4 regions of the Streptomyces sp. NPDC050418 genome follow, and region 4 is predicted to be linked to each of the others. Evidence: riboswitches for the same ligand, from Rfam matches in the RefSeq annotation. Region 4 holds a riboswitch; each other region holds the start of a gene.
The links. Region 4 has a riboswitch for cyclic di-AMP ahead of ACIBI4_RS25105 (M23 family metallopeptidase). Riboswitches for the same ligand answer to the same signal wherever they lie in the genome.
Positions count from the first base shown of each region.

Region 1: it holds a riboswitch for cyclic di-AMP, as region 4 does, so the genes downstream of both, ACIBI4_RS08745 (NlpC/P60 family protein) here and ACIBI4_RS25105 (M23 family metallopeptidase) in region 4, are expected to answer to the same signal.
Region 2: it holds a riboswitch for cyclic di-AMP, as region 4 does, so the genes downstream of both, ACIBI4_RS31545 (M23 family metallopeptidase) here and ACIBI4_RS25105 (M23 family metallopeptidase) in region 4, are expected to answer to the same signal.
Region 3: it holds a riboswitch for cyclic di-AMP, as region 4 does, so the genes downstream of both, ACIBI4_RS03020 (peptidoglycan DD-metalloendopeptidase family protein) here and ACIBI4_RS25105 (M23 family metallopeptidase) in region 4, are expected to answer to the same signal.

Region 1 covers NZ_JBITIG010000003.1:279,369-286,654, forward strand. Annotated here, with positions in the region: gene ACIBI4_RS08730 (DoxX family protein) at 1-179, shown strand, start outside; gene ACIBI4_RS08735 (NlpC/P60 family protein) at 199-1,248, opposite strand; gene ACIBI4_RS08740 (hypothetical protein) at 1,525-1,878, shown strand; gene ACIBI4_RS08745 (NlpC/P60 family protein) at 1,907-3,076, opposite strand; cyclic di-AMP (ydaO/yuaA leader) riboswitch at 3,083-3,227, opposite strand; gene pcrA (DNA helicase PcrA) at 3,456-5,981, shown strand; gene ACIBI4_RS08755 (peptidoglycan DD-metalloendopeptidase family protein) at 6,068-7,286, opposite strand, start outside.
Region 2 covers NZ_JBITIG010000016.1:17,669-24,954, reverse strand. Annotated here, with positions in the region: gene ACIBI4_RS31560 (FtsX-like permease family protein) at 1-715, shown strand, start outside; tRNA gene ACIBI4_RS31555 (tRNA-Met) at 799-872, shown strand; gene ACIBI4_RS31550 (PP2C family protein-serine/threonine phosphatase) at 1,011-2,150, shown strand; cyclic di-AMP (ydaO/yuaA leader) riboswitch at 2,352-2,517, shown strand; gene ACIBI4_RS31545 (M23 family metallopeptidase) at 2,529-3,584, shown strand; gene ACIBI4_RS31540 (aldo/keto reductase) at 3,803-4,747, shown strand; gene ACIBI4_RS31535 (PrsW family glutamic-type intramembrane protease) at 4,777-6,234, opposite strand; gene trmB (tRNA (guanosine(46)-N7)-methyltransferase TrmB) at 6,319-7,146, opposite strand; gene lhgO (L-2-hydroxyglutarate oxidase) at 7,209-7,286, opposite strand, start outside.
Region 3 covers NZ_JBITIG010000001.1:661,611-668,896, forward strand. Annotated here, with positions in the region: gene ACIBI4_RS03015 (SGNH/GDSL hydrolase family protein) at 1-786, opposite strand, end outside; gene ACIBI4_RS03020 (peptidoglycan DD-metalloendopeptidase family protein) at 1,042-1,935, opposite strand; cyclic di-AMP (ydaO/yuaA leader) riboswitch at 1,939-2,115, opposite strand; gene ACIBI4_RS03025 (alpha-galactosidase) at 2,379-4,493, opposite strand; gene ACIBI4_RS03030 (tyrosine-protein phosphatase) at 4,687-5,484, shown strand; gene ACIBI4_RS03035 (DUF6126 family protein) at 5,551-5,709, opposite strand; gene ACIBI4_RS03040 (helix-turn-helix domain-containing protein) at 5,706-6,341, opposite strand; gene ACIBI4_RS03045 (aspartate aminotransferase family protein) at 6,402-7,286, opposite strand, start outside.
Region 4 covers NZ_JBITIG010000010.1:229,619-236,904, reverse strand. Annotated here, with positions in the region: gene ACIBI4_RS25120 (DNA topoisomerase (ATP-hydrolyzing) subunit A) at 1-1,240, opposite strand, end outside; gene ACIBI4_RS25115 (M16 family metallopeptidase) at 1,428-2,771, shown strand; gene ACIBI4_RS25110 (M16 family metallopeptidase) at 2,768-4,153, shown strand; cyclic di-AMP (ydaO/yuaA leader) riboswitch at 4,384-4,545, shown strand; gene ACIBI4_RS25105 (M23 family metallopeptidase) at 4,560-5,330, shown strand; gene ACIBI4_RS25100 (GntR family transcriptional regulator) at 5,522-6,208, shown strand; gene ACIBI4_RS25095 (HPr family phosphocarrier protein) at 6,365-6,646, opposite strand; gene ACIBI4_RS25090 (GNAT family N-acetyltransferase) at 6,841-7,286, shown strand, end outside.

The sequences.
Region 1 (7,286 bases), on a different contig from region 4:
TGACCGGGATCGCGCCCGTGCTGGTGCCCACGGCCGCCGTCGGGATCGTGGTGCTCATGGCCGGGGCGGCCGTCGTGCGGTTGCGGCGCGGGGAGTTGAAGCTCGTGGTCGTCGACCTCGTGTATCTCGCGCTGGCCGCGTTCGTGGCCTGGGGGCGGTTCGGGCCGGAAGCGTTCTGAGGCGGGGCCCGGAGGGGGCTCAAGCCACCCGCGTCGCCCCCGCGAACGGCATCGAGTCCACCGGGGCCAGCCGCACCGGTGCCGAAGGGTTCGGGGCGTGGATCATCTGGCCGCCGCCCACGTAGAGGCCCACGTGGCTGATGCCGGAGTAGAAGAAGACGAGGTCGCCCGGGGCGAGTTCGCCGCGCGAGACGCGTTGGCCCGCGTTGATCTGGGTGTACGTAGTGCGGGGCAGCGAGACGCCCGCCGAGCGGTACGCGGCCTGGGTCAGGCCCGAGCAGTCGAAGGCGGACGGGCCCGAGGCACCCCACACGTAGGGGCTGCCGAGCGCGCCGTACGCGAAGGAGACGGCTTGTGCGGCACGCGCGTTGGGTGCCTTCAGGGAGCCGCGGGGCATCGAGCGGGAGGCGCGTTCGCCGGACTCGCCGGCGGCGTACGAGGCCTGATCGGCGGGGGAGAGCGTGGCGAGCAGGTCGCGGGCCCTGTCCAGCTTGCCGTTGATCTCGGCCTTCCGCTTCTTCAACGCGGCCTGGTGCTCGCCCAGTTCCTCGAACCGGTCGGCCGCCTGCGCCTGCAGCTGGTCGACCTCGCGCAGATCCCTGCGTACGCCGTCGATCGCGAGCGACTGGCGGCCCGCCGTGCGGTCGGCGATCGAGGTGCGCTCCAGGAACGCCTCGGGGTCGGTGGCGAGCGCCAGCTGGACGGTCGGGTCGAGCCCGCCGGAACGGTACTGCTCGGTGGCCGCGCGCCCGAGCGCGGCGCGCGCCTTGTCGAGCCGGGCGGCCTTGCGGGCGGCCTCGTCGTGCAGGTCGTTCATGGCGCGCCGGGCCTTCCTGGCCTCCTCGCGCGCCCCGTTGTACTTCTCGGTGGCGACCTCGGCGTCGTGGTAGAGCCGGTCGACCTTCGCCTTCACCTGGGCCGGCGTCAGTCGGGGCTCGGCCTGTCCCGACCCCTCGAAGAGAGTGGTGGACGCGGCGCCTGCCAGCGCCAGGGTCAGTGCGGTCCGTGCGGTGTTGCCGGTGAACGATCCGGTGAGCGAACGGGGTTTGGGCTTGCGGTGCGCGGCCAACCTCAGACACTTCCTTACGCGTCCGGCGGCGGCCCGCACAGGGGGAGCGGGGCGCCGCCGGACCTCTCGGCGGTAGTGGCCGACTGCCGTCCCGATGGTGCCCGGACGGCGGTGGGGAGCCGGTCACTGGGCAAGGACGCTAAACCTCTCCGTCACCACCTGGTAACGGAAAGTGCGGAAGTGGTCATACGTGAGGGGGAGTTGGCCGCCTATGACCGCTCAAGTGGCAGCGGGTGGCCAGGTGGTGCGGCAGGCTGACCGGCTAGGCTCCGGCCCATGGACGTACTCAAGGACGTGTTCGTCGCGCTGCACATCATCGGCATCGCGTCGCTGCTGGGTGGATTCCTCACGCAGATGAAGGCGATGGGCGAGGGCACCGCCCGCTTCACCAAGGCGATGCTGCACGGCGCGCTCACGATGCTGGTCACCGGAGTCGCCCTGGTCGGCCTCAACGAGGCCGATGACAACGCCGTCAACAACATCAAGATCGGCATCAAACTCGCCGTCCTCATCGTCATCCTCGGCCTCGTCTACGTGAAGCGGGACGAGGAGCAGGTCGACAAGGGGATGTTCGCGGCGGTCGGCGCACTGACCACCGCGAACATCTTCATCGCGACCCTCTGGAACTGACGCCCCAGCCGCTGTGCCGGGCGTACGACTATGCCGGGCGTACGACGCTGTGGATCGGCATGTAGTAGATCGACTCGGTCCGCACGTTGGCGCCCGGCTTCGGCGCGTGGATCATCTCGCCGTTGCCGATGTAGATGCCCACGTGGCTGATGTCGTCGTAGAAGAAGACGAGATCGCCGGGCTTGGCGTTGTCGACGGACACCGTCGTGCCGACCTTCACCTGGTCCCAGGTGGTGCGCGGCAGCTCGATGCCCGCCGCGGCCCATGCCTTCTGTGTGAGACCTGAGCAGTCGTACGAATCGGGGCCTGCCGCGCCCCAGACGTACGGCTTGCCGATCTGGGAGCGGGCGAAGGAGATCACCTTCTCGGCCTTGGCCGCGTAGGAGTCGTCCTCGGAAGCAGGTGGATCGGCCGGTTTCTCGGCGGCCTCTTCCTCCTCCTTCGCTGCCTCTTCCTTGGCGGCCTCCTCGGCCGCCTTGCGCTTCGCCTCGGCCTCGGCGGCCTGCTTCGCGGCCAGCTCCTCGGCCTTGCGCTTGGCCTCGGCCTCCCGCTTGCGCTCCAGCTCCGCGAGCCGCGCCTTCTCCTCGGCCGTCAGCTTCGAGAGCAGCTCGCGCGCCTCGCCCAGCTTCTTCTGGACGTCCTTCTTGCTGGTCTTCAGCTCCGACTCGGAGTCGGACAGCTGCGCGAGGGAGTCGGTGGCCTCGTCCCGCTTGTCGTCGGCCTGCGTGCGCAGCTCCTGGAAGTCCTCGACGGCCTTCAGCTGCTGGCCGGAGAGCCGCCCCATGAGCTGACGCTGCTCGAAGTAGTCCTCGGGGCTGTCCGAGAGCAGGAGGACGGCGGTGTCGGAGGCGCCGCCGTTGCGGTACTGGGCGGTCGCGATCTGGCCGAGCTCGAGCCGGGCCTCGTTGACCTTCGCGGTGCGCTCGGCGACCTCGTCCTGCAGCCCGTTCAGTTTGTCGCGCTGCTGCTTCGACCGCTCTTTGGCGAGGTTGTACTGCTGGGTGGCGGAACCGGCCTCGCGGTAGAGGTCGTCGACTTTCTTCTGCACCTCTTCGAGGGAGGGCTTGTCGGGCTCGGTGCCGGGCGCCGCGTTCGCGGTCTGCGCGAGCAGCGCCACGGAGGTCAGCGCGGCCGAGGTGATCCCGACGGCGTGCGAGGTACGTATTCGACTGGTCCGCGGCTTGCGGTGCGACGCCAAGACCGGCGCTCCTTCCGATGGGCGCCTACCGGGTTAGCTGTCGGGTTCGGGCGAGGAAGGTCTGCCCTACGGGACATGTGTGGGGCTGTCCCGATTCACCCCAAGGTCTGGGTGGGTCCCCGGCTCCGGATTGCCGCGGCGTGCGACGCTCCGGACTCGACGCAGGCCGCCCGGTCCCGGCGACTGTCGCCGGTGGGGGTACGAGCAGCCCGCGGAGCACGCTAGCCAACTCGTGTGGTCCGTGTGAAGGTTGATGTTCGATATGCCCGATACATTTTCGTGACCTTGGTGCGCGCGGCCCGCCCGTACCGCCAGGAAAGGGGCAGGCTGACCGAACCCGGAACGGGCTGTCACACCGGACGCCTAGACTCGGTAGGCGATGAGCAGCCTCTTTGACGACAGTTTCCTGGCGGGCCTCCAGGGCAAGGGCCGGCCCGGGCGCGAACCCCACGGCGGGCATGAGCCCCACGACCACGGACCGCCGCCTCCTCCCGAGGACGAGGGCCCGGAGGAGATTCCGGCCGACTTGTTCGGCGGGAAGTTCGACGCGCCCGCACACCGGGACGCGTACTACCGCGACGGCGCCCCGCGCCCGGTCCTGGACAGCGCGGCCCTGCTCGAAGGGCTGAACGAGAACCAGCGCGCGGCCGTCACCCACAGCGACACCCCGCTGCTCATCGTGGCCGGCGCGGGCTCGGGCAAGACCCGCGTCCTGACCCACCGCATCGCGTACCTGCTCGCCGAGCGGAACGTGCACCCGGGCCAGATCCTCGCGATCACCTTCACCAACAAGGCCGCGGGCGAGATGAAGGAGCGCGTCGAGGACCTCGTCGGCCCGCGGGCCAACGCGATGTGGGTGATGACCTTCCACAGCGCGTGCGTACGGATCCTGCGCCGCGAGTCGAAGAAGCTCGGCTTCACGTCCTCGTTCTCGATCTACGACGCGGCCGACTCGAAGCGCCTGATGGCCCTGGTCTGCCGCGATCTGGACCTGGACCCGAAGCGCTTCCCGCCCAAGGCCTTCAGCGCGAAGATCTCCAACCTCAAGAATGAGCTCATCGACGAGGAGGACTTCGCGGGCCAGGCCGCCGACGGTTTCGAGAAGACCCTCGCCCAGGCCTATGCGATGTACCAGTCGCGGCTGCGCGAGGCCAACGCGCTCGACTTCGACGACCTGATCATGACCACGGTCAACCTGCTGCGCGCCTTCCCGGACGTGGCCGAGCACTACCGCCGCCGCTTCCGGCACGTGATGGTCGACGAGTACCAGGACACCAACCACGCGCAGTACGCGCTGGTGCGCGAGCTGGTCGGCACGGGCGCCCACGAGGAGGACGTACCGCCCAGCGAGTACGACCTGCCGCCCGCCGAGCTCTGCGTGGTGGGTGACGCGGACCAGTCCATCTACGCGTTCCGCGGCGCCACGATCCGCAACATCCTCGACTTCGAGGATGACTACCCGAACGCGACGACGATCCTCCTGGAGCAGAACTACCGCTCCACGCAGACGATCCTCTCCGCCGCCAACGCGGTCATCGAGCGCAACGAGTCGCGCCGCCCGAAGAACCTGTGGACCAACGCGGGCAGCGGCGCCCAGATCACCGGCTATGTGGCGGACAACGAGCACGACGAGGCCCAGTTCGTCGCCGAGGAGATCGACCGGCTCACGGACGCGGGCCACGCGAAGGCCGGTGATGTGGCGGTCTTCTACCGGACGAACGCGCAGTCCCGTGTCTTCGAGGAGATCTTCATCCGCGTCGGCCTGCCCTACAAGGTCGTCGGCGGCGTCCGCTTCTACGAGCGCAAGGAGGTCAGGGACGTCCTGGCCTATCTGCGCGTGCTCTCCAACCCCGAGGACACCGTCCCGCTGCGCCGCATCCTCAATGTGCCCAAGCGCGGCATCGGCGAGCGCGCCGAGGCGATGATCGACGCGCTGTCACTGCGGGAGAAGATCACCTTCCCGCAGGCGCTCACCCGGGTCGACGAGGCGTACGGGATGGCGGCCCGCTCCGCCAACGCCGTCAAGCGTTTCAACGTGCTGATGGAGGAGCTCCGTACGATCGTCGAATCCGGCGCGGGCCCGGCCACCGTCCTGGAGGCCGTGCTCGAACGGACCGGCTATCTCGCCGAGCTGCAGGCCTCCACGGACCCGCAGGACGAGACCCGCATCGAGAACCTCCAGGAACTCGCCGCCGTGGCCCTGGAGTTCGAGCAGGAGACCGAGGAAGGCGAGACGGGCACCCTCTCCGACTTCCTGGAGCGCGTCGCCCTCGTCGCCGACTCCGACCAGATCCCGGACGAGGAGGAGGACGGCTCGGGCGTCATCACGCTGATGACCCTGCACACCGCGAAGGGCCTCGAATTCCCTGTCGTCTTCCTGACCGGCATGGAGGACGGCGTCTTCCCGCACATGCGCGCGCTCGGCCAGACGAAGGAGCTGGAGGAGGAGCGCCGCCTGGCGTACGTGGGCATCACCCGCGCCCGCGAACGGCTCTATCTGACCCGCTCCACCCTCCGCAGCGCCTGGGGCCAGCCCTCGTACAACCCGCCGTCGCGCTTCTTGGAGGAGATCCCCGCCCAGCATCTGGAGTGGAAGCGCACGGGCCCCAAGATGGGCGCCCCGGCCGCGAAGAGCGGTCCGGCCGCCTCGGTGGCCGCCTCGCTCTCCTCCTCGATGGCGGCGCGCGCCTCCCGCGGCGGCCCCTCCGGTTTCGCCACGGGCCGCGCGGGCGACAAGCCGGTGGTCTCGCTCGCGGTCGGCGACCGGGTCACGCACGACCAGTTCGGCCTCGGCACCGTCGTCGGCGTCGAGGGCTCGGGCGACAAGGCGCGCGCGACGATCGACTTCGGGGACACGAAGCCGAAGGTCCTGCTGCTGCGGTACGCGCCGGTGGAGAAGCTGTAGCGGCCCGGACCGGGTAGCTGCGGATACGGGAAAGGGGTGGCCTCCTCGTGGAGGTCACCCCTTTTCTGCGTTCTCGAAACAGGCTCTCAGGTCGGGTCGAGCCCGTGCCCGCGCAGCCACGGCAGCGGGTCGATCGCCGAGCCGCCGGCCGGGCGCACCTCGAAGTGCAGATGCGGGCCGGTGGAGTTGCCGGAGTTGCCCGAGTACGCGATCACATCGCCGGCCTTGACCGTGCCGCTGCGGATCTTCGTGCTGGACAGGTGGCAGTACCAGGTCTCGGTGCCGTCGGGGGCGGTCACGATCGCCATGTTCCCGTACGCGCCGTTCCACTGCGTCCGCACCGTGCCGTCCGTCGCGGCCAGCACCTCGGTGCCGTACGAGACGGGGAAGTCGATGCCGGAGTGCACGGACATCCAGTTCACACCGGCCTGTCCGTAGTACGCGCTGAGCCCGTTCTGCTTCACCGGGAGCGAGAACTTCGGGCGCAGCGCCTCCTTGCGGGCGGCCTCCTCGGCCTTGCGCTTCTTCTCGGCCTCCTGGCGTTCCTTGAGGTCGATGCGCTCCTGCGTCCGGCTCGCGCGGTCCGCGAAGTCGTCGGCGTCGGCGGAGAGTTCGGTGAGCTGGGTGTCCAGCTTGTTGTTCGCGGCGGCCGTCTCGACGGAGCCCGGATCCGGCGCGGCCTGCGTCTTCGGCTCCTCGGCGCCGCCCATCGAACCGGCCACGGAGGCGGCGGCGACCCCGGCGACACCCAGCGCGCACACCGACGGCACGGCCACGGTCAGCAGCGCGGAGCGCTTGGCGGGGGTGCGGCGGCGGCCGCGGGAACCGGAGCGCTGGGGGCGCGGGGTGTGCGAGACGCGGAGCCGCTCGGGGTCCTCGGCGGGGTCCTCGACGTCGTAGGGCTCGGGCTCGTAGGGCTCGTGACCGGCGTCGGCGGCGACAGGCGCGGAGGGCAACTCCGCCTCGCCGTACGCCTCGGCGTCCTCGGTCCTGGCCTCGGAAGCGGGGCTTTCGTAAGCACCGTTCTCGTAGGCGCCGGTCTCGTAGCTGCCGGTCTCGTAGCTGCCGGTGTCGTAACTGCCGGTCGCGTACGAGGTGGTCTCGGTCGCGTACGCCTCGGTGCCGGCCGCGTACCCGGTGGTCGCGTAGGAGCCCGTGTCGTGGCCCTCGGACTCGAGTGCGGCGGTCGTCGTCTCGTACGAGGTGTCCGTGCCGTACGAGGTGTCCGTGCCCGCCGAGTTCCACGCGGTGGCGTCGTACGTGCCGGAGTCGGCGTACCCGTACGCGCCGGTGGTCTCCCACTGG
Region 2 (7,286 bases), on a different contig from region 4:
AGGGTCCGGCACCACGGACGTCATCGCGCTCGAGATCACCGCCCTGTACGACCCCAGCTGGCAGGCCGACGGGCCCGGCACCGCCTATCTAGCCGAGGACACCGCGGCGCTGCTGGCCGCGGCGCGCGCCGGTCAGGAACCCGAGGACTTCCGTGACAAGGAGGGCGCCCAGTCCGCCGTCGTCGTGGTCGGTCACCAGAAGGAGGTGGCCCGGGTCACCACCGCGCTTCAGGCCGAGGGGTTCTCGGCGGCGCCGGTCGCCGACCGGGTCCGTCATCTGCCCGGCCTGTTCGGAGCGGCGGACCTCGCCATGCGTGCCGGGGTGTTCGTCCTGGCGCTGGTCGCGGCCGGCCTCGGTGCCGTGCGTGCGGCGGACAGCGCGCGGGTGCGGCTCGGGCAGTTCGCCATCCTGCGGATTCTCGGGTCCGGCCGCTCCGAGCTGCGCCGGATCCTGCTGGGCGAGGCCGCGCTGTCCGGCGGTGTGGCGGGAGCGGTGGGCGCCGTCGTCGGAACCGGTCTGTCCCTGGCGCTGGCCCGTCCGCTCAGTGACGTGCTCGGACTGCGGATCACGCTCGCCGACTCCGTGCCCGGTGCCGCCTGGGTGCTCGCCGTACTCACCCTGCCCGTCGTCGGACTGGCGGCCGGCACGCTGCTCGGCAGCCGTGAGGTCCTGCGCCGGGACCCCTATCTCACGGCGCGGGCCCACAGCGGCTGAGCCGCACGCGCCTTAGCGGCCGCCCCCCCCGAAATACTCTGGTCAGAGGCATCCCCCCGATGGCGTATAGTTGATTTCACCGACGCGGGGTGGAGCAGCTCGGTAGCTCGCTGGGCTCATAACCCAGAGGTCGCAGGTTCAAATCCTGTCCCCGCTACAAAGGGCGAAGGCCCGGCACGTGAAAGCGTGCCGGGCCTTTGTCGTGTCCGGAGCCGGGCGGGTCCGGGGCCTGTCCCGCGTTCCCATTTGGGCCACACCGTTCGCCGCTGCCGGTCCGGACCGGAAACCTGGTGGGGTGCGTGGCAGCGAGGAGGGCCGGGGCGGGGACACGCGGACGCGTGCCTTCGTACGGACGCTGCCGCCGCTGCTGATCGTGGGCGGGCTGCTGCTCGATTTCGTGACGCCGCCGAAGTTCACCGGCGCCCCGCTGTACTCGGCGGCACCGCTGATCGCCGCGCCGTTCTTCTCGCTGGCGGGCACCATCGTGGCGGCCCTGTGTGCCGTCGCGGCCACCACCGGGGTGCACCTCTACAACGGCAATCTGCTCGAGGTCGAGTTCCTCACCGAGATCGCCACCATCGTGACGGTCGGCGTGCTGGCCGTGCTGATCAACCGGGTCGTCACGCGGAGCGGGAAGCGTCTCGCGTCCGTGCGCTACATCGCGGAGGCCGCGCAGCGGGCCGTGCTGCCGGAACCCGCGGCGCGGATCGGCGGCCTCGACGTGGCGGCGCGGTACGAGGCCGCGCAGGCCGACGCGTTCATCGGCGGGGACCTGTACGCGGTGCAGGACAGTTCGCACGGCGTGCGGCTGATCGTCGGGGACGTACGGGGGAAGGGGCTCGGGGCCGTCGAGGCGGTGGCCGTCGTCATCGGGGCGTTCCGTGAGGCCGCGGAGCAGGAGGCCACGCTGGAGGCTGTCGCGCAGCGCCTCGAGCGGGCGCTCGCGCGGGAGGGGACGCGGCGTGACGGGCTCGACGCCGAGGAAGGGTTCACGACCGCGCTGCTCGCCGAGATCCCGCACGGACATGACGTCGTACGGCTGATCAACCGGGGGCATCCGCCGCCGCTCCTGCTGCACCCCGACGGGAAACTGAGGGTGATCGAGCCCCGGCAGGCCGCGCTGCCGCTCGGGATGTCCGATCTGGCGTCCTGGCCCGACCGTGCGGAGCAGGCGGAGCTGCCGGCCGGGGCGATCCTGCTCTTCTATACGGACGGTCTGAGCGAGGCGCGCAGCGCCGAGGGGGCCTTCTACGATCCGGCGGCGCGGATCGGCGGGCGGATCTTTCCCGGGCCCGACGCGTTGCTCGCGGCGCTCGCCGAGGAGGTGCGCGAGCACACCGGCGGGGGGTCGACGGACGACATGGCGCTGCTCGCCGTGGCACGGCCGCCCGCGTCGAGGTCACCGAAGGTGACCGAGGGGGAGCCCTCCGCATAACAATTGATGCACCGTCAGAATTTTGACGCCCACGGAACCTCCCAACTTCCTTGGCGACTCGTCCGTTTCCACCCCTCCGTGTCCGCTAAGTCCAGGCCAAAGCTGCTAACGATCTGTCGGAACGGCTTGGAATCCCGGGCCTCTGTCTATTAACGTTCGATAACGCAGCGCGGTCGTCCCAGCCGTCACAAGAGATGGCTCCGTGCGCACACGCTTAATCCCGCAAGGGAGCCGGGGAACCACCTTTTTGGGGTGAATCGGGCAAGCAGGCGCCTTCTCCAGAGGCGCCGCGAGGTGTCAACGCCCGTAGGAAACCTTCCTGTTCCGAACCCGTCAGCTAACCCGGTAGGCGAGAAGGAAGGAAAGGAGTCCGCCCCCGTGGCGACCCCCGCAGGCCGTGGCAGTACCTCCAACGCCCCGTATTTCGCGGATGGCACCCAGGAGTTCAGGTTCGACGACGAGCCCTGGGAGGAGTGGAACCCGACCGAGGAATCCATTCGTCCGCCCCGTGGCAAGCACCGCGTGGCCAAGCAGCGCGGCGGACTCGCGCGCAGCTCCACGGTGCTCGGTGTCGGCGTCATCGCCGCCGTGGGCGCAGGTGGCATCGCGACCGCCAAGGACAAGCCGCCGGTTCCGATCTCCATGCCGGACCTCGGTGAGCAGGCCAAGAAGATTCCCGTCGTCGGCGACCTGATATCCGACGACTCCGACGCCGAGCCGCAGGAACAGCCCGGCGTCGCCCAGGCCACCGGGGCCACGCTGCCCGTGGCCGCCGCGAGCTCCACCGGCGAGCAGTCCACCGCCGACGCCGGCGAGGCGCTGCGGGCCCGGATCCTGGAGCAGGCGCAGAACTCCGAGGACGAGGCCGACGCCGCCGCCCAGGCCGCCGCCGAGCAGGCCGCCGCCGAGCAGGCCGCGAAGGCCGCCGCCGAGAAGCAGGAAGCCGCCGAGAAGGCCGAGGCGGAGGCCAAGCGCAAGGCGGAGGAAGAGGCCAAGCGCAAGGCCGAGGCCGAGCGCCTCGCCAAGCTGGCCAAGAGCTACTCGCTCCCGGTCGCCTCGTACACGATCACCTCGACCTTCGGTCAGGCCGGCTCGATGTGGGCCTCCGGCTCGCACACGGGTCTGGACTTCGCCGCGTCGAGCGGCGCCCCGATCAAGTCCGTCCACACCGGCACCGTCAAGGAGGCCGGCTGGTCCGGCTCCTACGGCTACCGCACCGTGGTCGAGCTCTCGGACGGTACCGAGATCGCGTACAACCACCAGTCGTCGATCCTCGTCAACGTCGGCCAGAAGGTCACGACCGGCGACACGATCGGCCGCGTGGGCTCCACCGGCAACTCGACCGGTGCGCACCTGCACCTCGAGGTCGAGACCTCGGGCGGCAGCCTGATCGACCCGATGGCCTGGCTGCAGAGCAAGGGCCTCACTCCCTGACCTTCCGGTCGCAGGGCCCCCGGCCCTGAACTCCCGTACAGAACGTGCAGTCCCGCGCGAGATTCGCTCGCGCGGGCCCTGCGCGCGTGCGCTTCCCTGAACCCCGGCAGTCCTGACGGCAACCCCCCGACGTCAGGGCTGCCGGTTTAGGCGTTTTGCGGGCTTTTGAGCGCGGAGTGCGCGGAATAGGCGTCTCCTGTACGGGTGTTGATCGTTGTATGACCTCCTTGCGCCCTCTCGGCTCCTCCGACCTCGAAGTCCACCCGCTCTGCCTCGGTGGCAATGTCTTCGGCTGGACGGCCGACGAGTCCCAGACCTTCGCCGTACTCGACGCGTACACCGCCGGCGGCGGCAACTTCATCGACACCGCCGACTCCTACTCGTCCTGGGTGCCCGGCAACAAGGGCGGCGAGTCCGAGACGCTGATCGGCAAGTGGCTGGCCGCGCGCGGCAACCGCTCCGACGTCGTGCTCGCCACCAAGGTCGGCGCGCACCCCGAGTACCAAGGGCTGTCCGCCGCCACCATCAAGGGGGCCGCCGAGGAGTCGCTGCGGCGGCTCGGGACCGACTACATCGACCTGTACTACACGCACTTCGACGACCCCTCCGTGGAGGTCGAGGAGATCGTCACCGCACTCGACGAGCTCGTGCGCGAGGGCAAGGTGCGGGCGGTGGCCACCTCGAACCTGACGGTCGAACGGCTGCAGGAATCACTGGAGTTCGCCGAGCGCGAGGGGCTTGCCCGGTATGTGGCGCTGCAGCCCCACTACAACCTGGTTTCACGTGAAACGTACGAAGGTGCGAAGCAGGAGCTCGCCTCGCGCTGGGGTCTGGCCGCCGTGCCGTACTACGCGCTGGCCTCAGGCTTCCTGACCGGCAAGTACCGTCCGGGCGTCGAGGTCGACAGCCCGCGTGCGGGCGGCGCCGCCCAGCTCCTGGAGAGCGAGCGCGGCCGGAAGGTGCTCGCCGCGCTCGACACCGTGGCCCAGGCGCACGGCGCCGAGCCCGCCACGGTCGCGCTCGCCTGGCTCGCGGCGCAGCCGACGGTGGTCGCGCCGATCGCCTCGGCGCGCACGGTGGAGCAGCTTCCGGCGCTGCTCGCGGTGGCCGAACTGACGCTCACGGATCAGGAGCTGGGACTGCTGACCCAGGCGTCTGCCTAGCCGAATTCCGGCAGCGCGCCGCCCGTGGGTCAGCCGGCGGGCGGCGCGTACGGGTGCGGGACGGCGCTCGGGTGCGGCTGGTGCGGGATGTACGGGATCGGGTGCGGGTGCGCGTGCGGCATCGGCTGCGGCATCGGCATCGGCGCCATGTATCCGTACGGGAGCGGGGGCAGCACCGGGCCGTAGGGGTTGGCCCATGGGGTGTACGGCTGCGGGAACGGCGGGGCCGTGACCCGGGCCGCGTGGTCGAGCGCCGGGCGGGCCGGGCCGCGGCGGGACCAGAGCGCGTGCAGCAGCTCCTGCTCGCGGACGACGAAGTCGGCGCCCGCGCGCCCGCTGCGGCCCCGGGCGCGCAGGAACGCGAGCGCGGTGGCGAGCGAGATGTACTCGCGGACGGTGCGGGCGGCGTCGGGGTGGGCGCCCGGGGCGTACCCGGGCTGGGGCGCCGCCTGTTTCCCGTAGGTCTGCTTCGCGTACTGGCGGGCCATGCGGCGGGCACGGAGGGTGCCGAGCGCGTACGGCTCGGGGGCGGTGAGCCAGCCGGCGGTGACGTACGCCGGAAGTTCCTCGCGGACCGTGCGCAGTTCGCGCTGGCGGCTGTGGATCGTGAGCCAGGTCAGCAGGCCGAAGGCCGGGACCATGAAGCCCGCGTAGACGGCGAAGAAGCCGAATCCGCCGAAGGAGGCCGAGCCGTTCCACGCGGCGTGCATGCCCATCGCCAGGAGCAGACCGGTCAGCGGGAGCAGGATGCGGCGGGCGCGCCGGCCGTCGGCGGCGAGGGCGGCGAAGCCGAAGCCGAGGCCGGTCAGGACCGTGAAGAGCGGGTGGGCGAACGGCGACATCACGATGCGGACGAAGAAGGTCGCCGCGGTGACCGAGTCGAAGCCGATGCCGTCGACACCGGTGGCCTCGTCGGTGCCGTAGGCGTTGCCCAGGTAGAGGATGTTCTCGGTGAACGCGAAGCCGGTGGCCGTGACGCCCGCGATCACCACGCCGTCGACGAGCCCCCGGAAGTCCCGTCTGCGGAACAGGAAGACGAGCAGGATCGCCGCCGCCTTGACCGTCTCCTCGACGACCGGGGCGACGACGGTGGCGCCGAGGGTGTCGGCGCTCGTGGGGTCGGCGGTGCGGGTGGCTATCCAGCGGGTCGCGAACGAGTTCGCGATGATCGCTATCAGCGCCGCGGCGCAGGCGCCCCACGCGAACGAGAAGAGCAGGTTCCGCCAGGGTGCCGGTTCGACCCGGTCGAGCCAGCGGAACGCGGCTATCAGGAGCGGTACGGGCAGGATCGCCAGGCCCAGGCCGACCAGAAAGCCCTCGTGACCGGTCTCCTTGCGGACCAGCGCGAGGATCACCAGACCGGACAGAGCGAGCAGGGTGATCAGCGCGGCCGCCTTCACACCGCGGCGCTGCCACCAGTGCGCGGGCCTGCCGAGCACGGCGGCCTGGTGGGCCGGCGGGGACGGGGGCTGGGGCGGTGCGTTCACCCCTCGACCCTAAAGGGGGGCGGGGGGCGGGCGCGATGGTGCTGGTGAGGTTGGTGGCCGCCGCCGGGTGAGAAGCGGAACGGCTCAGGGCGTACGCAGGAAGATCAGGTCGTGGACGACGTGGTCCTTGTCGAGGCCCTTGCCCTCGAAGCGGGTCAGCGGACGGGAGGCGGGGCGCGGGGTGTAGCCGCCGTCCGGCTGTGAGTTGGTGAAGTCCGGGTGGGCCTCGAGAACCTCGAGCATCTGCTCGGCGTAGTCCTCCCAGTCCGTGGCGCAGTGAAGGTACGCGCCGGGCTTCAGCCGGGAGGCCGCGAGGGTCAGGAACTCCGGCTGGATGATGCGGCGCTTGTGGTGGCGCTTCTTCGGCCAAGGGTCCGGGAAATAGACGCGCAGCCCGTCGAGGGCGTCCGGGCGGAGCATCTCCGAGAGGAGGATGATCGCGTCGCCGTTGGCCACGCGGACGTTGTCCAGGCCGGCGCGCTCGGCGAGGCCGAGGAGATTGCCCTGGCCGGGAGTGTGGACGTCGACGGCGAGGATGCCGGTGTCCGGGTCGTCCGCGGCCATCTGCGCGGTGGCCTCGCCCATGCCGAAGCCGATCTCCAGGACGGCCGGGCGGCCGCCGAAGAGCTGGTGGAGGTCGAGGCGCTCCTTGCCGTCGATCTCGATGCCCCACTGCGGCCAGAGGCGGCGCAGTGCGTCGCCCTGGTTCGTCGTGACGCGGCTGCGGCGCGGCTGGAAGCTGCGGATCCGCCGGTCGAAGTGCGAGCCGGCCGGATCGGGGCTCGGCCCCTCACCCTCGGCGAACCGCCGGTTCTTCTCGGCCCGCGCGGCCGAGGCGGCGGCACGGGTGGCGGCGTCGTAGGGATCGGCGGCGGGGGTTTCGGCGGCGGGGGTTTCGGGGTGCTCGGACACAGTGGGATTTTACGGCCGGGTCCGGGCGGGTGGAGCCCGCGGAGGTTCCGGGGGCCCGCGGGTCAGCCCAGCTGCCCCAGCACCCGCCGCGCCACCTCACGCCCGATCGGCAGCGAAGCCGTCGCCGCCGGGGAGGGCGC
Region 3 (7,286 bases), on a different contig from region 4:
TTCCAACTGCATCTTGATGATGTACGGGTCCACACTGCCCTTGGCCTCGACGTGGTCCCCCGAGGACTCCCCGCGCAGCCGGCGCCCGATCCACGGCACCAGGTACTCACGCGCCCACTGGATGTCGTCCCGGCGCACCTCGAGCGTGCTGCGCGGCGGCAGCTCGGGCCAGGCCTGGTCGGGGTCGGCGGGGATCTCCAGACCGAGTACCTGGGCGGCGCGCAGCGCGACGCGGGTGTGGCCTTCGGGCGACAGGTGCAGACGGTCGCCGTCCCAGGCGCGCCGGTCCTGCACGGAGCGCAGCGACCACAGGTCGAGCACCGGGCAGTCGTAGCGGTCGGCGATGGCACGGACATGCGCGGTGTACGTGGCGATCTTGCCGCGCAGATGCTTGAGCACCGGGACGTCGCGGGTGTCGAAGCCGGTGGTCACGACGACGGTGCCGACCGCCGCGGTCAGCTCCGCGACGGCCCGCTCGAAGCGCTCGGCGACATCGTCCGGGTCGGTGCCGGGGCGGATGATGTCGTTGCCGCCGGCGCAGAAGGTGACGAGTTCGGGCGCGAGCTCCAACGCGCGCGGCACCTGGTCCTCGACGATCTGGTCGAGGAGCTTGCCGCGTACGGCCAGATTGGCGTAGCGGAAGCTGTGCTCGGGATGGCGGTCGGCGAGCAGCACCGCGAGCCGGTCCGCCCAGCCGACGAAGGTGCCGTCGGGGCCGGGGTCGCCGACGCCTTCGGTGAAGCTGTCGCCGAGGGCCACATAGGAGGCGAACGCCGCCGGTGTCACGGCGGCGGGGCCTGCGGGTGTCGTCGAGTCGGGGTCTGCGGGTGTCGTCGAATCATCTGCCACGTCGGCATATTTTTCACCCCGGGAAGTGACCTACGCCACCGTAACCACTCTTGACAGCCCGTGATCTAGGCCACCGCAAAATCTCCACCAACCCGGAATAGGCTCGTACGCCACAAATGCCCGGTATCCGGAGCCTCGTCGGCCCCGGATACCGGGCAGTGAGTCAAGCGCGCCCCAAGAGGGACTGCGGCGTCAGAGCGAGACGCCGTGCGAGCGCAGGTAGGCGACCGGGTCCATGTCCGAGCCGTAGCCCGGGCCGGTGCGGACCTCGAAGTGCAGGTGCGGTCCGGTGGAGTTTCCGGTCGAGCCGACGAGGCCGATCTGCGTGCCGCCGGAGACGGACTGACCGGTGGAGACGGAGAGCTGCGACATGTGGGCGTACTGCGAGTAGCGGCCGTCCTCGTGCCGGATGACGACCTCGTTGCCGTACGAGCCGCTCCAGCCCGCGGAGACGACGGTGCCCGCACCGATGGCCTTGACCGGCGAGCCGGCGGGGGCCGCGAAGTCGGTGCCGGTGTGGTAGCCGCTGGACCACATGGCGCCGGCGGTCCGGTACTGCGTGGAGACACCGGCGGTGACCGGGGCGGTGAAGCCGGAGGCGGCCTGCTGCGCGGGGGCCTCGGCCTTGGCGGCGGCCGGCTCGGCCTTCGCCTTGGAGGCAGGGGCGGCGGAGTCGCCGGAGGAGGACTTCGCCGAGCCGGCGGCGTCGGCGTACGACTGCACGATGGCACCGACCTTGAGCGTCACGCCCGGGCGGATCACGCGCGGGTCGTCGCCGACGGCCTTCTTGTTCGCGGCGTAGAGCGGCTTCCAGCCGCCGTCGATGTCCTGGTCGGCGGCTATGGAGGCCAGCGAGTCACCGACGGCGACGGTGTACGTCTTGTCGGCGGACGCGGCCTGCGCGGCCGGCGCGCTCGCGGGCAGGGCCTCGGCGACGGCGGCCGGGGCGGCCTGCGGGGTGGCGGCCTGCGCGCCCGTCGCGCCGAACAGCGGCAGGGCGAGCGCGGCACCGCCGGTGCCGGCGACGGCGAACGTACGGGTCAGACGGGCGGACTTGGGACGACGGTGCTTACCCTTCGCGGGCATGGCGCATTCCTTCTCCGTCGCCTGCGAGGTGAGCTGTCGGGTTCGGGCTGGAGATGCCCGGCCGCATGAAGGCGACTTCACCCCAAGCCGCTCCGGCGGGACCGGAGACGGCGTCGTGCCATCGGGTCCCCCGCTCCTGCCGTACACGGGTGCGTGGCTGAATTCCGGCGGCGGCAGGATTGGGCGTCCACCGGATGTCGGCGACCGTAGGCGAGCACCCACCGGGAAACAAACACCCCAATTCCCTTGGACCGCACCGAAGCTGATCCATTCCGGGAATTGCCGTGACACTCCGTGAATGAAGGATCTTTAGGGTCCGCATACGCCGCGGAATTCGGCACGGAAGATCGCCACACACGGTCACGAATATGATCCCGCTCACGCCCCGCGCGCCATCAGCCCTCATTTCAGGGCCAGTTACACCTTAGGTTCAGAAACGGGCATTAGGGGCGGACGCGATGGAACCGGTAGACACCGGCATCGAAGTCTCCCTTCAGACCGGTGGGCAGTCCGTGATGCAGAAGTACGGCCCCACGATGCACCTCGCCGTCCCGGCCGCCGCCCGCTCCGCCCGCACCGATGAGCTCGTACGAGGCGTCCGCGGCGATCCCGCGCAGGCGAACGGGCGGGACGGGCTCCCCGTTCCGCTGGGCCTGCAGCCACGCCAGGACCACGACCTCGTCCCCGCGTACGTACTGCACGGCGCTCAGCCCGCCGTCCGGTGGCAGCAGCCGGTACAGGTCCCCGAGCTGCACGGTGTCCCGTATGTCCTTGTAGAGGGAGACCCATGCTCGGGCCTCGGCCAGTTCCTCCGTGCTCCACTCGGCGAGGTCGCCGCCCACGCCGAGCACGCCCGCCATGGCGCTCACGAAGCGGAAGCGCAGCGAGCTCACGCGGTCGTTCAGCTGCACGTTCGGACTGTCGGTGACCCAGGCGGCCATGACCCGCGCGGGATGGATCTGGGTGAAGCCGTGCTGGATGGCGAGCCGGTCCAGGGGGTCGGTGTTGTCGGAGGTCCACACCTGGTCCGTACGGCTCAGGACGCCCAGGTCGATCCGGCCGCCACCGCCCGAGCAGGATTCGAAGGCGACGGACGGATGGGCCGCGCGCAGCCGGTCGAGCAGCCGGTAGAAGGCATGTACATGCTCGTTCCAGAGTTTCTGCGGATACGGCTCTCCCGGCCATCCTGCATCCGTGAAACAGCGGTTGAAGTCCCACTTCACGTAGTCGACGGGTGCCGAGGAAAGCAGGGTGTGCAGCTGTTCCCAGAGATACTCCTGGACGTCCTCGCGGGCCAGATTGAGCACCAGTTGATTACGGAATTCGGTCCGCGTGCGACCGGGATGGCACTGAACCCAGTCCGGATGCGCCCGGTACAGATCGCTGTCCGCATTCACCATTTCCGGTTCGACCCAGATGCCGAACTGCATTCCGAGCGTGTGCACTTCGTCGGCGAGCGGCTTGAGCCCGCCGGGGAATCGGTCGGGATTGGGCGTCCAGTCCCCCAGCCCGGCACGGTCGTTCACCCGCGCGCCGAACCACGCGTCGTCCACGACGAAGAGTTCGATGCCCATCGCGGCCGCGTGGCGGGCGAGTCCGAGCTGCTGTGGCGCCGAGATGTCGAAGTTCGTCGCCTCCCACGAGTTGAAGAGGACCGGGCGCACCTGCTCCGCGTCCGGGATGACGTGTTCCCGCTGGTACGCGTGCCAGGCGCGGCTCGCGCCGCCGAAGCCGCCGTCGCTCCACAGTCCGGCGAACACCGGCGTGCGCCAGGTGTCCCCTGGTGCGAGCAGGACCTGCCCGGAGTCGTCATGGCCCGTACCCCCCGTGATCTGCACCAGGCCGGTGGGCAGCTTCTGCACGGCGATCCGCCACGAGCCCGACCAGGCGAGCGCACAGCCGTAGACCTCACCGTGCTCCTCGCCGGCCCCTTCCGCGTCCAGGGCGACCCACGGCAGGGACTGATGCCCGGTGTGCCCGCGCCGGCTGCCGATCAGATGCTCCCCGTACGCGAGCGGCACCTGCTCGAGGCGGGACTCGGCAGCCCAGCGGCCGTGCACCTGGGTGAGCCGCCAGGCGTCGCGCGCGGGAAGCGTCCAGGCCGCAGAGTCGGCGCGCAGCACCTCGACGGCGGGGCCGTCTCCCTCGTGGACGAGTTCGGCGGACCGCTCCACGACATCGCCGCGCATGCCGTAGGACAGCGTGACGCGCAGCCGGTGCAGCTCGTCACGGAAGGCGAGTCCGAGCACTCCGTCGTCGTACGAGGCGGCGGCGAACTGCCATTCCGTGCCCCGCACTTCGGGCGTCCGCACCGACAGCGACGGCCGGACGAACCGTGGCCCGCCCTCCACCGGATACTCCTCGCGCCCGTCCAGCGGCGACTCGAATCCGCTGCCGCGGGGCCCGGGCCGTGCCGCGAGGGCCTCCGCGTCGGCGAGGGTGATGCGCGGTCCCCAGTGGAGATGGACGAGTTCATCGCGCTCGGTCAGCAGGAGGGCGTAGCTGCTGGTGGGCCCGGAGAGCAGCCACACTCGTCCGTTGCCGCCGATGTCGATCATCAAGCCCCCACCAATCATCAACACATTCCGACAGGTACGCGCAGGTGCGCACATCATCGGGGCTGCGTGACCTCCGCCGCAATGACGCCGCAACTGATTGCCTCAGGAAGCCATGTCGTATCGTCGATGGCGCGTGCACGTAGTGCGCAGCCGCCGGCGGTGAGCGCCGGCGACCACCGTGGGAGGAGCCCCCGTGACGCAGCACATCCCGTCGACAGAGCCCGAACTCGCCGGGGTGCGCAACTTCCGCGACGTGGGCGGTCTGCCGGCCGCGGACGGCCGCCGGGTGCGCCACGGAGTGCTGTTCCGCAGCGGTCATCTGGCCCACGCCACCGAGTCCGACGCCGAGTTCCTGGCCTCGCTCGGGCTGCACACGATCTTCGACTTCCGCAACGCCGCCGACCAGAAGCTCGAAGGCGCCGATGTCGAGCTCCCCGGCGTGCGCAATCTGAACCTGCCGCTGACCGACCCCGCCGACGGCGCCGAGTTCTGGCAGATGGTCCGCGACGGCCATGTCGACGAGCTGCGCAAGATCCTGGGCGACGGCAAGGCCGCGGCCCGGATGTCCTCCACGTACCGCACGATCGTCCGTGAGCGCACCGCCGACCACGCGCGGGTCATCGCCGAACTGGCCGAGGACAGCGTGCCGGCCCTGATGCACTGCGCCGCGGGCAAGGACCGCGCGGGCCTGTCGATAGCCGTGACGCTGCTGGCGATCGGGGTCGAGCGCGAGGCGATCATCACGGACTACCTGGAGTCCAACGCCAAGCACCGCCGCTACAAGGTGCGCCGCTCCAGCGACGCCCCCGAGGCCTGGTCGCCCGAGGTGATGGAGCTGCTCAGCCCGCTGTTCGACGCGCGCGCCGAGTACCTGGAGGCCGCCTTCGACGAGATGGTGCAGAACTGGGGCACCATCGACCGCTACCTGGAGGAGGGCCTGGGCGCCACGCCCGAGGTCCGCGAGAAGCTCCGCGCCAAGCTCCTGGACTGAACCGCGCGCGCTCGGGGCGCCGCCACGGCGTGGGACCTCACCGGTTCCGCGCCATGACGAGGGACCTCACTGGTTCCGCGCCCCGAGCTCGAACAGCAGGTACAGGAAGAACGCGAAGAAATGCCCGACGACCAGGTACACGAAGAGCCGGATCACCAGTCCGCGCGGGAACCGGTCCTCGATCTTCCGGCGTACCTGCCCGCTCTCCTGTGTCTCGTCGCTCATCGCGTGCCTCCGGTCGTCCGAGGGTGGGTGGTGGCGCCGCCGAGGCAGAGCGCGTCGACGGAGCTCTGCAACAGCGTGTGCACGAAGAGGAGTTCGGCCCCGCCGCGGTCGGCGGCCGCGATGCGGTGCGGGGTCGCCGAGTCGAATTGGGCGCTGTCGCCGGGCTCCAAGGTGTACGAGGTGTCGGCGAGGCGCAGGGCGAGCCGTCCGGAGAGGACGTACAGCCATTCCTCACCGGGGTGCACCCGCACGATGTCGCCCTGCGCGCCGTACGGGACGTCCACGCGCAGTGCCTGCATGCCGCGCCCGGGCGCACCTGCCTGCCGGTAGGTCCAGCCGCCGGCCGCACTCGGTTCGGAGGCGCCGGCCCGGATGACGGACTGGCGCTCGGCGGGGGTCTCGCCGAGCAGCTCGGAGACCGTCGTACCGTAGATGCGGGCGAGCGTGAGCAGCATCGGCAGCGACGGCTGACGGTGCCCGGTCTCCAGGCGGGACAGATGCGCGGGCGAGAGCCCCGCGGACGCGGCGGCCGCTTCGAGCGTGAGCGCGGCGCGGTGGCGCAGCGCCCGCAACTGGGGGGCGACACCGAGCAGCGCTTCGGGCGGCCGGGCCGCCGGGTCGGCAGGACTCATACCGCCGATTCAGCCAGGCTTTTACCTCCGCGGCAAATTTCTTGCCTCGGAGGCAAAAACTCAGCGGTTGGCGACGGCCTGCTTCACCAGGGTCTTGCCGAAGTCCCACATCAGCGCGCCCCCGCTGTGCGCATCGTCCATCACGGCGGTGAACGCCTCCACGAAGCGGTCGACCTCCCGCTCCCCCACGACCAGCGGCGGAATCAGTTTGATGACCTCCAGATGGTCGCCGGAGACCTGCGTGAGGATCCGGTGCTTCTGCAGCAGCGGCACCACGACCATCTGCGCGAACAGGCCCTTGCGCGCCACCTGCAGCGCGGCCCAGCGGCTGCGCAGCTTGAGCGAGTTGGGCCGCCCGAACTCGATGCCGATCATCAGCCCCCGGCCGCGTACGTCGTGCAGCAGCTCATAGCGGTCGACGAGCGCGGCGAGCCGTGACTTCAGGAGCTCGCCGGTCAGCCGCGCGTTGGCGACGGTCCCCTCGTCCTCCATGACGGTGAGGACCGCGAGCCCCGCCGCCATCGCCTGCGCGTTGGAGCCGAAGCTCGCCGAGTGCACGAGGACCCGGTCCATGGACGAGTAGACCTTCTTGAAGATCCAGTCCTTGCCGAGCGTGGCGCCGACCGGCACATAGCCGCCGGAGAGCGCCTTGGCCACGCAGACGAGGTCCGGTTCCACGCCCTCGTCGTGCTGGTACGCGTAGAAGTCGCCGGTCCGCCCGAGGCCCGTCTGCACCTCGTCGGCGATGAGCAGCGCCTTGTGCCGGTGCAGGAGCTCCTGCGCGGCCCGCAGATAGCCGGGCGGCGCCTCGTGGACGCCCTTGCCCTGGATCGGCTCGACGATCAGACCCGCGACGTCGCCCTTCTTCAACTCCCTTGCCAGTGCGTCGAGATCACCGAGTTCCACCGCGGTGTCGGGCAGCAGCGGAGCGAAGCCGTCGCGGAA
Region 4 (7,286 bases):
TGTCGCTGGAGCGGATGAGGCGGATGACCTCGTCGATGTCGAGCAGCGCGACGAGCAGACCCTCGACCAGGTGCAGCCGGTCCCGCTTCTTGCCGCGGCGGAACTCGCTGCGGCGCCGTACGACCTCGAAGCGGTGGTCGAGATAGACCTCCAGGAGCTCCTTGAGGCCGAGGGTGAGCGGCTGCCCGTCGACCAGCGCCACATTGTTGATGCCGAAGGACTCCTCCATCGGCGTCAGCTTGTAGAGCTGCTCGAGGACCGCCTCGGGCACGAAGCCGTTCTTGATCTCGATGACGAGGCGCAGGCCGTGCGCCCGGTCGGTGAGGTCCTTGACGTCGGCGATGCCCTGCAGCTTCTTCGAGCCGACCAGGTCCTTGATCTTGGAGATAACCTTCTCGGGACCGACGGAGAAGGGCAGTTCGGTGACGATGATGCCCTTGCGGCGGGCCGTCACCGTCTCGACCGAGGTCGTGGCGCGGATCTTGAAGGTGCCGCGCCCGCTGTCGTACGCGTCCTTGATGCCGGAGAGCCCGACGATCCGGCCGCCCGTGGGCAGATCAGGACCCGGGACGAAACGCATCAGCGTCTCCAGGTCCGCGCCCGGGTGCTTGATCAGATGGCGGGCCGCGGCGATGACCTCGCCCAGATTGTGCGGCGGCATATTGGTGGCCATGCCGACCGCGATGCCGGAGGCGCCGTTGACCAGCAGATTCGGATACGCGGCCGGCAGGGCGACCGGCTCCTGCTCCTGGCCGTCGTAGTTGGGCGTGAAGTCCACCGTGTTCTCGTCGATGGACTCGGTCATCAGCGAGGTGGCGTCGGCCATCCGGCACTCGGTGTACCGCATGGCGGCCGGCGGGTCGTCGTTGCCGAGCGAGCCGAAGTTGCCGTGGCCGTCGACCAGCGGGACGCGCATCGAGAACGGCTGCGCCATACGCACGAGCGCGTCATAGATCGACGCATCGCCGTGCGGGTGCAGCTTGCCCATGACCTCGCCGACGACGCGGGCGCACTTCACATAGCCGCGGTCGGGGCGCAGCCCCATCTCGTTCATCTGGTAGACGATGCGGCGGTGCACCGGCTTCAGGCCGTCCCGGGCGTCCGGCAGGGCGCGCGAGTAGATGACCGAGTACGCGTACTCGAGGAAGGAGCCCTGCATCTCGTCGACGACGTCGATGTCGAGGATCTTCTCCTCGAAATCGTCTTCCGGCGGCGGGGTCTTCGTGCTGCGGCGGGCCATCGCGCTGCGGCTCCTTCACCTACGAATCGGTTCTCTGACGCGGACCATTGTGGACCGCCCCACTGACAACGCGGACGTCGACCCGTCAGGCCTGCTCGCCGAGGGCGTACAGGGACGGAGAACTTCGCCAGATGTCCGCGCGCTTGCATACAGTGACAGAACTCTCTCTCCGAATCGAAGGGACCACATGCCCATGGGTCACACGGCCACCGCCGAGGCCGGCTCCGGCGGCCTGACAGCGACCGAGCACCGGCTGGCCAACGGCCTGCGCGTCGTGCTCTCCGAGGACCACCTGACCCCGGTCGCGGCCGTCTGCCTCTGGTACGACGTCGGCTCGCGGCACGAGGTCGAGGGCCGCACCGGCCTCGCCCACCTCTTCGAGCACCTGATGTTCCAGGGCTCGGGCCAGGTCAAGGGCAACGGGCACTTCGAGCTGGTGCAGGGCGCCGGCGGTTCGCTCAACGGCACGACAAGCTTCGAGCGCACTAACTACTTCGAGACCATGCCCGCCCACCAGCTGGAGCTCGCCCTCTGGCTGGAGGCCGACCGTATGGGCTCGCTGCTCGTCGCCCTCGACGACGAGTCGATGGAGAACCAGCGGGACGTGGTGAAGAACGAGCGGCGCCAGCGCTACGACAACGTGCCGTACGGCACGGCGTTCGAGAAGCTCACCGCCCTCTCGTATCCCGAGGGCCACCCGTACCACCACACGCCCATCGGTTCGATGGCCGACCTCGACGCGGCCACGCTGGAGGACGCGCGGAAGTTCTTCCGTACGTACTACGCGCCGAACAATGCGGTCCTCTCGGTCGTCGGCGACATCGACCCCGAGCAGACCCTCGCGTGGATCGAGAAGTACTTCGGCTCGATCCCCTCCCACGACGGCAAGCAGCCGCCGCGCGACGGCGTGCTGCCCGACGTCATCGGCGCGCAGAAGCGCGAGGTGATCGAGGAGGAGGTGCCGGCCCGCGCGCTGATGGCCGCGTACCGCCTGCCGCACGACGGCACGCGCGAGGCCGACGCCGCCGACCTGGCCCTGACCGTCCTCGGCGGCGGCGAGTCCTCGCGGCTCTACAACCGCCTCGTACGGCGTGACCAGACGGCCGTGGCCGCCGGCTTCGGGCTGCTGCGCCTGGCCGGCGCGCCGTCGCTGGGCTGGCTGGACGTGAAGACCTCCGGCGACGTCGAGGTCCCGGTCATCGAGTCCGCGGTCGACGAGGAGCTCGCGCGGTTCGCCGCCGAGGGCCCCACGGACGAGGAAATGGAGCGCGCCCAGGCCCAGTTGGAGCGCGAGTGGCTCGACCGGCTCGGCACGGTCGCGGGCCGCGCCGACGAACTGTGCCGGTACGCGGTCCTGTTCGGCGACCCGCAGCTCGCCCTCACCGCCGTCGACCGCGTCCTCGCGGTCACGGCCGACGAGGTCCAGGCGGTCGCCAAGGCCCGTCTGCGCCCCGACAACCGGGCCGTTCTCGTATACGAGCCGGTCCACGCCGAAGCCGACGACGCAGAGGAAGAGGAGGCGGGGCAGTGACCGAGCTCTCCACCATGGAATTCCACCCGCAGCCCCAGGCGGGCGACGCCAAGCCCTGGGCCTTCCCCGCCCCTGACCGCGGCGCGCTGCCCAACGGTCTGACCGTGCTGCGCTGCCACCGCCCCGGCCAGCAGGTCGTCGCCGTCGAGATCTTCCTCGCCGCGCCGCTCGACGCCGAGCCGGAGGGCCTCGACGGGGTCGCCACGATCATGGCGCGCGCCTTCTCCGAGGGCACCGACAAGCTGAGCGCCGAGGAGTTCGCGGCCGAACTGGAGCGCTGTGGCGCCACGTTGGACGCGCACGCCGACCACCCCGGCGTCCGCGTCTCCCTCGAAGTCCCCGTGTCGCGGCTGCCGAAGGCGCTCGGTCTGATCGCCGACGCCCTGCGCGTCCCCGCGTTCGCGGCCGACGAGGTCAGCCGCCTCGTCCGCAACCGCCTCGACGAGATCCCGCACGAGCTGGCCAACCCGGCCCGCCGCGCCGCCAAGCAGCTCTACAAGGAGCTGTTCCCGGCGACCGCGCGCATGTCCCGGCCGCGCCAGGGCAGCGAGGAGACGGTCGCCCGCATCGACGCCGACGCGGTGCGCGCCTTCTACGACGCGTGGGTGCGGCCCTCGACCGCCACCGCCGTGGTCGTCGGCGACCTCGCGGGCACCGACCTCGACGCGCTCCTGGCCGAGACTCTCGGCCAGTGGACGGCCGCGCCGGGCGAGGCCCGTCCCGTCCCGCCGGTCACCGCCGACGACACGGGCCGTGTGGTCATCGTCGACCGCCCCGGCGCCGTCCAGACGCAGCTGCTCATCGGCCGCGTCGGCGCGGACCGCCACGACCGTGTGTGGCCGGCGCAGGTGCTCGGCACGTACTGCCTGGGCGGCACCCTCACCTCCCGTCTGGACCGCGTCCTGCGCGAGGAGAAGGGCTACACGTACGGCGTCCGAGCCTTCGGGCAGGTGCTGCGCTCCGCGCCCGACGGCACCGGCGCCGCGCTGCTCGCCATCAACGGCTCGGTGGACACGCCGAATACGGGCCCGGCGCTCGACGACCTGTGGACCGTGCTGCGCACGCTCGCGGCCGATGGTCTGACCGATGCCGAGCGCGAGACGGCCGTGCAGAACCTCGTGGGCGTGGCGCCGCTGCGCTACGAGACGGCGGCGGCCGTCGCCGGCACGCTCGCCGACCAGGTCGAGCAGCATCTGCCGGACGACTTCCAGGCGCAGCTGTACCGGATGCTCGACGAGACGGGCACGGTCGAGGCGACGGCCGCGGTCGTCAACGCGTTCCCGGTGGACCGGCTCGTCACCGTCCTCGTCGGCGACGCGTCCGAGATCGCCGAGCCCGTGAAGGCGCTCGGGATCGGTGAAGTGACGGTGGTGACCGGCTAGTCGGGACGGCCGCGCGCGCGTGCCTGTCCCCACTGCGGACGACAGGGGCTCCGGGGACTCCCGGGGCCCCTGTTCTGCGTAGTTGTCGCTATATGTCCGAATTGGTATGGAGGTTGGGGGTCTGCCCTGTGGCATGCGCTACAAAAGGCCGGTTCCGTTTGTTGATTGAAAGATGTCCCGTTTAGCGTCGGCTCCGCTGTTCGTCCGCTGTACGCCGCATCCGTGGCAACGGGCAGCCATCGCCGAGTCCCCGTCAGGCGCGAGCCTGGGGAGCCGGGGACCCACACGAAGTCCCTGGGGTGAATCGGGAGCCCGTCGCGAGGCGGACCCCCGTAGGAGACCTTCCTGCTCCGAACCCGTCAGCTAACCCGGTAGGCGAGAAGGAAGGAAAGGACACCGCCGCTCCATGGCTTTCTCCCGTGCCACCGGGAAGCACCGCCGTCCCTCCGCGCTCACCCGCAGGACCGCGAGCATCGCGGGCGTCGCCGCCCTCACCACCACCGGCGTGATCGGCTCGCTCGGCTCCACCGCGTACGCCGCCGACTCCAAGGCCACCGTCGAGGACACCGGACTCACCAAGGCTGTCTCCATCGGTGACACCCTCACCGAGCGGATCGACGCCCAGGCCGCCGCGCAGCAGGAGGAGGCCGAGAAGGCCGCCGCCGAGCTGAAGGCCGAGGCCGAGGCCAAGCGCAAGGCCGAGGCGAAGGCCAAGGCGGAGCGCGAGGCCAAGGAGCGCGCCGCCCGCGAGGCCGAGCGCAAGCGCCTCAACGCCTTCATCGCCCCCGTCGCCGGCAGCTACGTCTCCACCTCGTACAAGGCCGGCGGAGCCGTCTGGTCCTCCGGCAGCCACACCGGCATCGACTTCCACGCCGCCTCCGGCACGTCCGTCCGCTCGGTCGGCATGGGCACCGTCGTCGAGGCCGGCTGGGGCGGCGCGTACGGCAACAACATCGTGATCAAGATGAAGGACGGCACGTACACGCAGTACGGGCACCTCTCCTCCATCGCCGTCACGGTCGGCCAGACCGTCACCCCGGGTCAGCAGATAGGCCTCTCGGGCGCGACCGGCAACGTCACCGGACCGCACCTGCACTTCGAGGCCCGCACCTCGCCCGACTACGGCTCGGACATCGACCCGATCGCGTACCTGCGCTCGCACGGCGTCAGCGTCTGACACCCCGCGCAATTCACGAAGGCCCCGGCAACCCCCGCCGGGGCCTTCGCCGTTGACGGGCCCCGTGCGTTCCTGCCCATGCCGGAAATCGGCCGTAAAGGCAACCCCATGAATTCCCGCCGCCCATCGGGAAATTGGCGCCCGCTGCAATAGAGTCGCAGCACGACGAGCATCAGGGCGGTGGTCAGGTCATGCGCATTCCCGCGCAATCGGTATGCACGGCCATCCGGGACGACATCGTCTCCGGGGTATTGAGGCGCGGCAGCCGCCTCACCGAGGAAGTGCTCGCCCGGCGTTACGGAGTCTCGCGCGTCCCGGTCCGCGAGGCGCTGCGCACCCTGGAGGCCGAGGGCTTCGTCGTCACGCGCCGGCACGCGGGCGCGCATGTCGCCGAGCCCACCGCGCAGGAGGCCGCCGACCTCCTCGAAGTACGGCTGCTGCTCGAACCGCTCGGCGCCGCACGCGCCGCGCAGCGCCGCACCGACGCACACCTCAAGGTCCTCCGCGGCCTGGTCAGACTGGGGCAGGAGCGGGCCAGGCGCGGGCAGCACGAGGATCTGCGCAGCCTCGGCGGCTGGTTCCACGAGACCCTCGCGCAGGCGTCGGCCAGCCCCGGTCTCATCACGCTGCTCACGCAGCTGCGCCACAAAATCACGTGGATGTACGCGGTGGAGTCGCCGGAGCGGCCCGCCGAATCCTGGGCCGAACACGGCGCGATCGTCGACGCCGTGGCCCGCGGCGACGCGGAGCGGGCCCGTCTCCTCACGGCCCAGCACACCGAACGCGCGGGCCGCGCCCACCGGTTGAAAGGGCAGCCGCCGACGGCCCGTGTGAGCGGTTCGCAACATCGCGTAAACATGGCGGGCGGGCGGGCTTAACAAACGGGCCGTATACAAAGAGTGGAATTCGGCGGGGTCTATTTCGTGTGCCCGCACATCATTCACGTACGGAATTGCGGCGCGGTATTCCGGAAAACGACGGAGCCGCCCCCACCGAATCGGTGGCAGCGGCTCCGTGCGGGAAATCCCGGAGGATCAGACCGTCTCGGGAAGCTCCTCGAGCCCCTCGGAGACGAGCTTCGCCAGGCGGTCGAGCGCGGCGTCCGCACCCTCGGCCTCGGAAGCCAGCACGATCTCCTCGCCGCCCTGGGCACCCAGGCCGAGCACCGCGAGCATCGAGGCCGCGTTGACGGGGTTGCCGTCGGCCTTGGCGATCGTCATGGGGACCCCGGCGGCCGTGGCCGCGCGGACGAAGATGGAGGCGGGACGGGCGTGGAGGCCCTCGGCCCAACCGACGTTGACGCGGCGCTCAGCCATGTGATGCTGCCCTTCAGATTTCACTCAAGCCTTGTCTAGACCAGTCTCTCATGCTGCGGCGGATGGTCCTGCAGGCCGAAGGTCCGCAGCCCGTCCGACCAAGGGCCCACCGCCCCGGGCCACCGGGCTTTGTGGCCCGAGGTCTTCCTAGACTGCAACGCTCCCGCCGGGCGCGCGACCCGTACTCTGGCCCCATGCAGCCGCCGTCGGAGCCGATGCAGCAACCGTCCGAGCCGCAGTCGCCGCACGCGTACCCGGCGCACTGGGAAGCCGATGTGGTCCTGCGGGACGGGGGCACCGCGCGGATCAGGCCCATCACCACCGAGGACGCCGGGCGCCTGGTCAGCTTCTACGAGCAGGTCTCGGACGAATCGAAGTACTACCGCTTCTTCGCGCCCTACCCGCGCCTGTCCGACAAGGACGTGCGCCGCTTCACCCACCACGACTACGTGGACCGGGTGGGGCTCGCGGTCACGGTCGCGGGCGAGTTCATCGCGACGGTGCGCTACGACCGGATCGACGAGCACGGACGGCCCGCCTCCGGCGACGCCGACGAGGCCGAGGTCGCCTTCCTCGTCCAGGACGCCCACCAGGGCCGCGGCGTCGCGTCCGCCCTGCTCGAACACATCGCGGCCGTGGC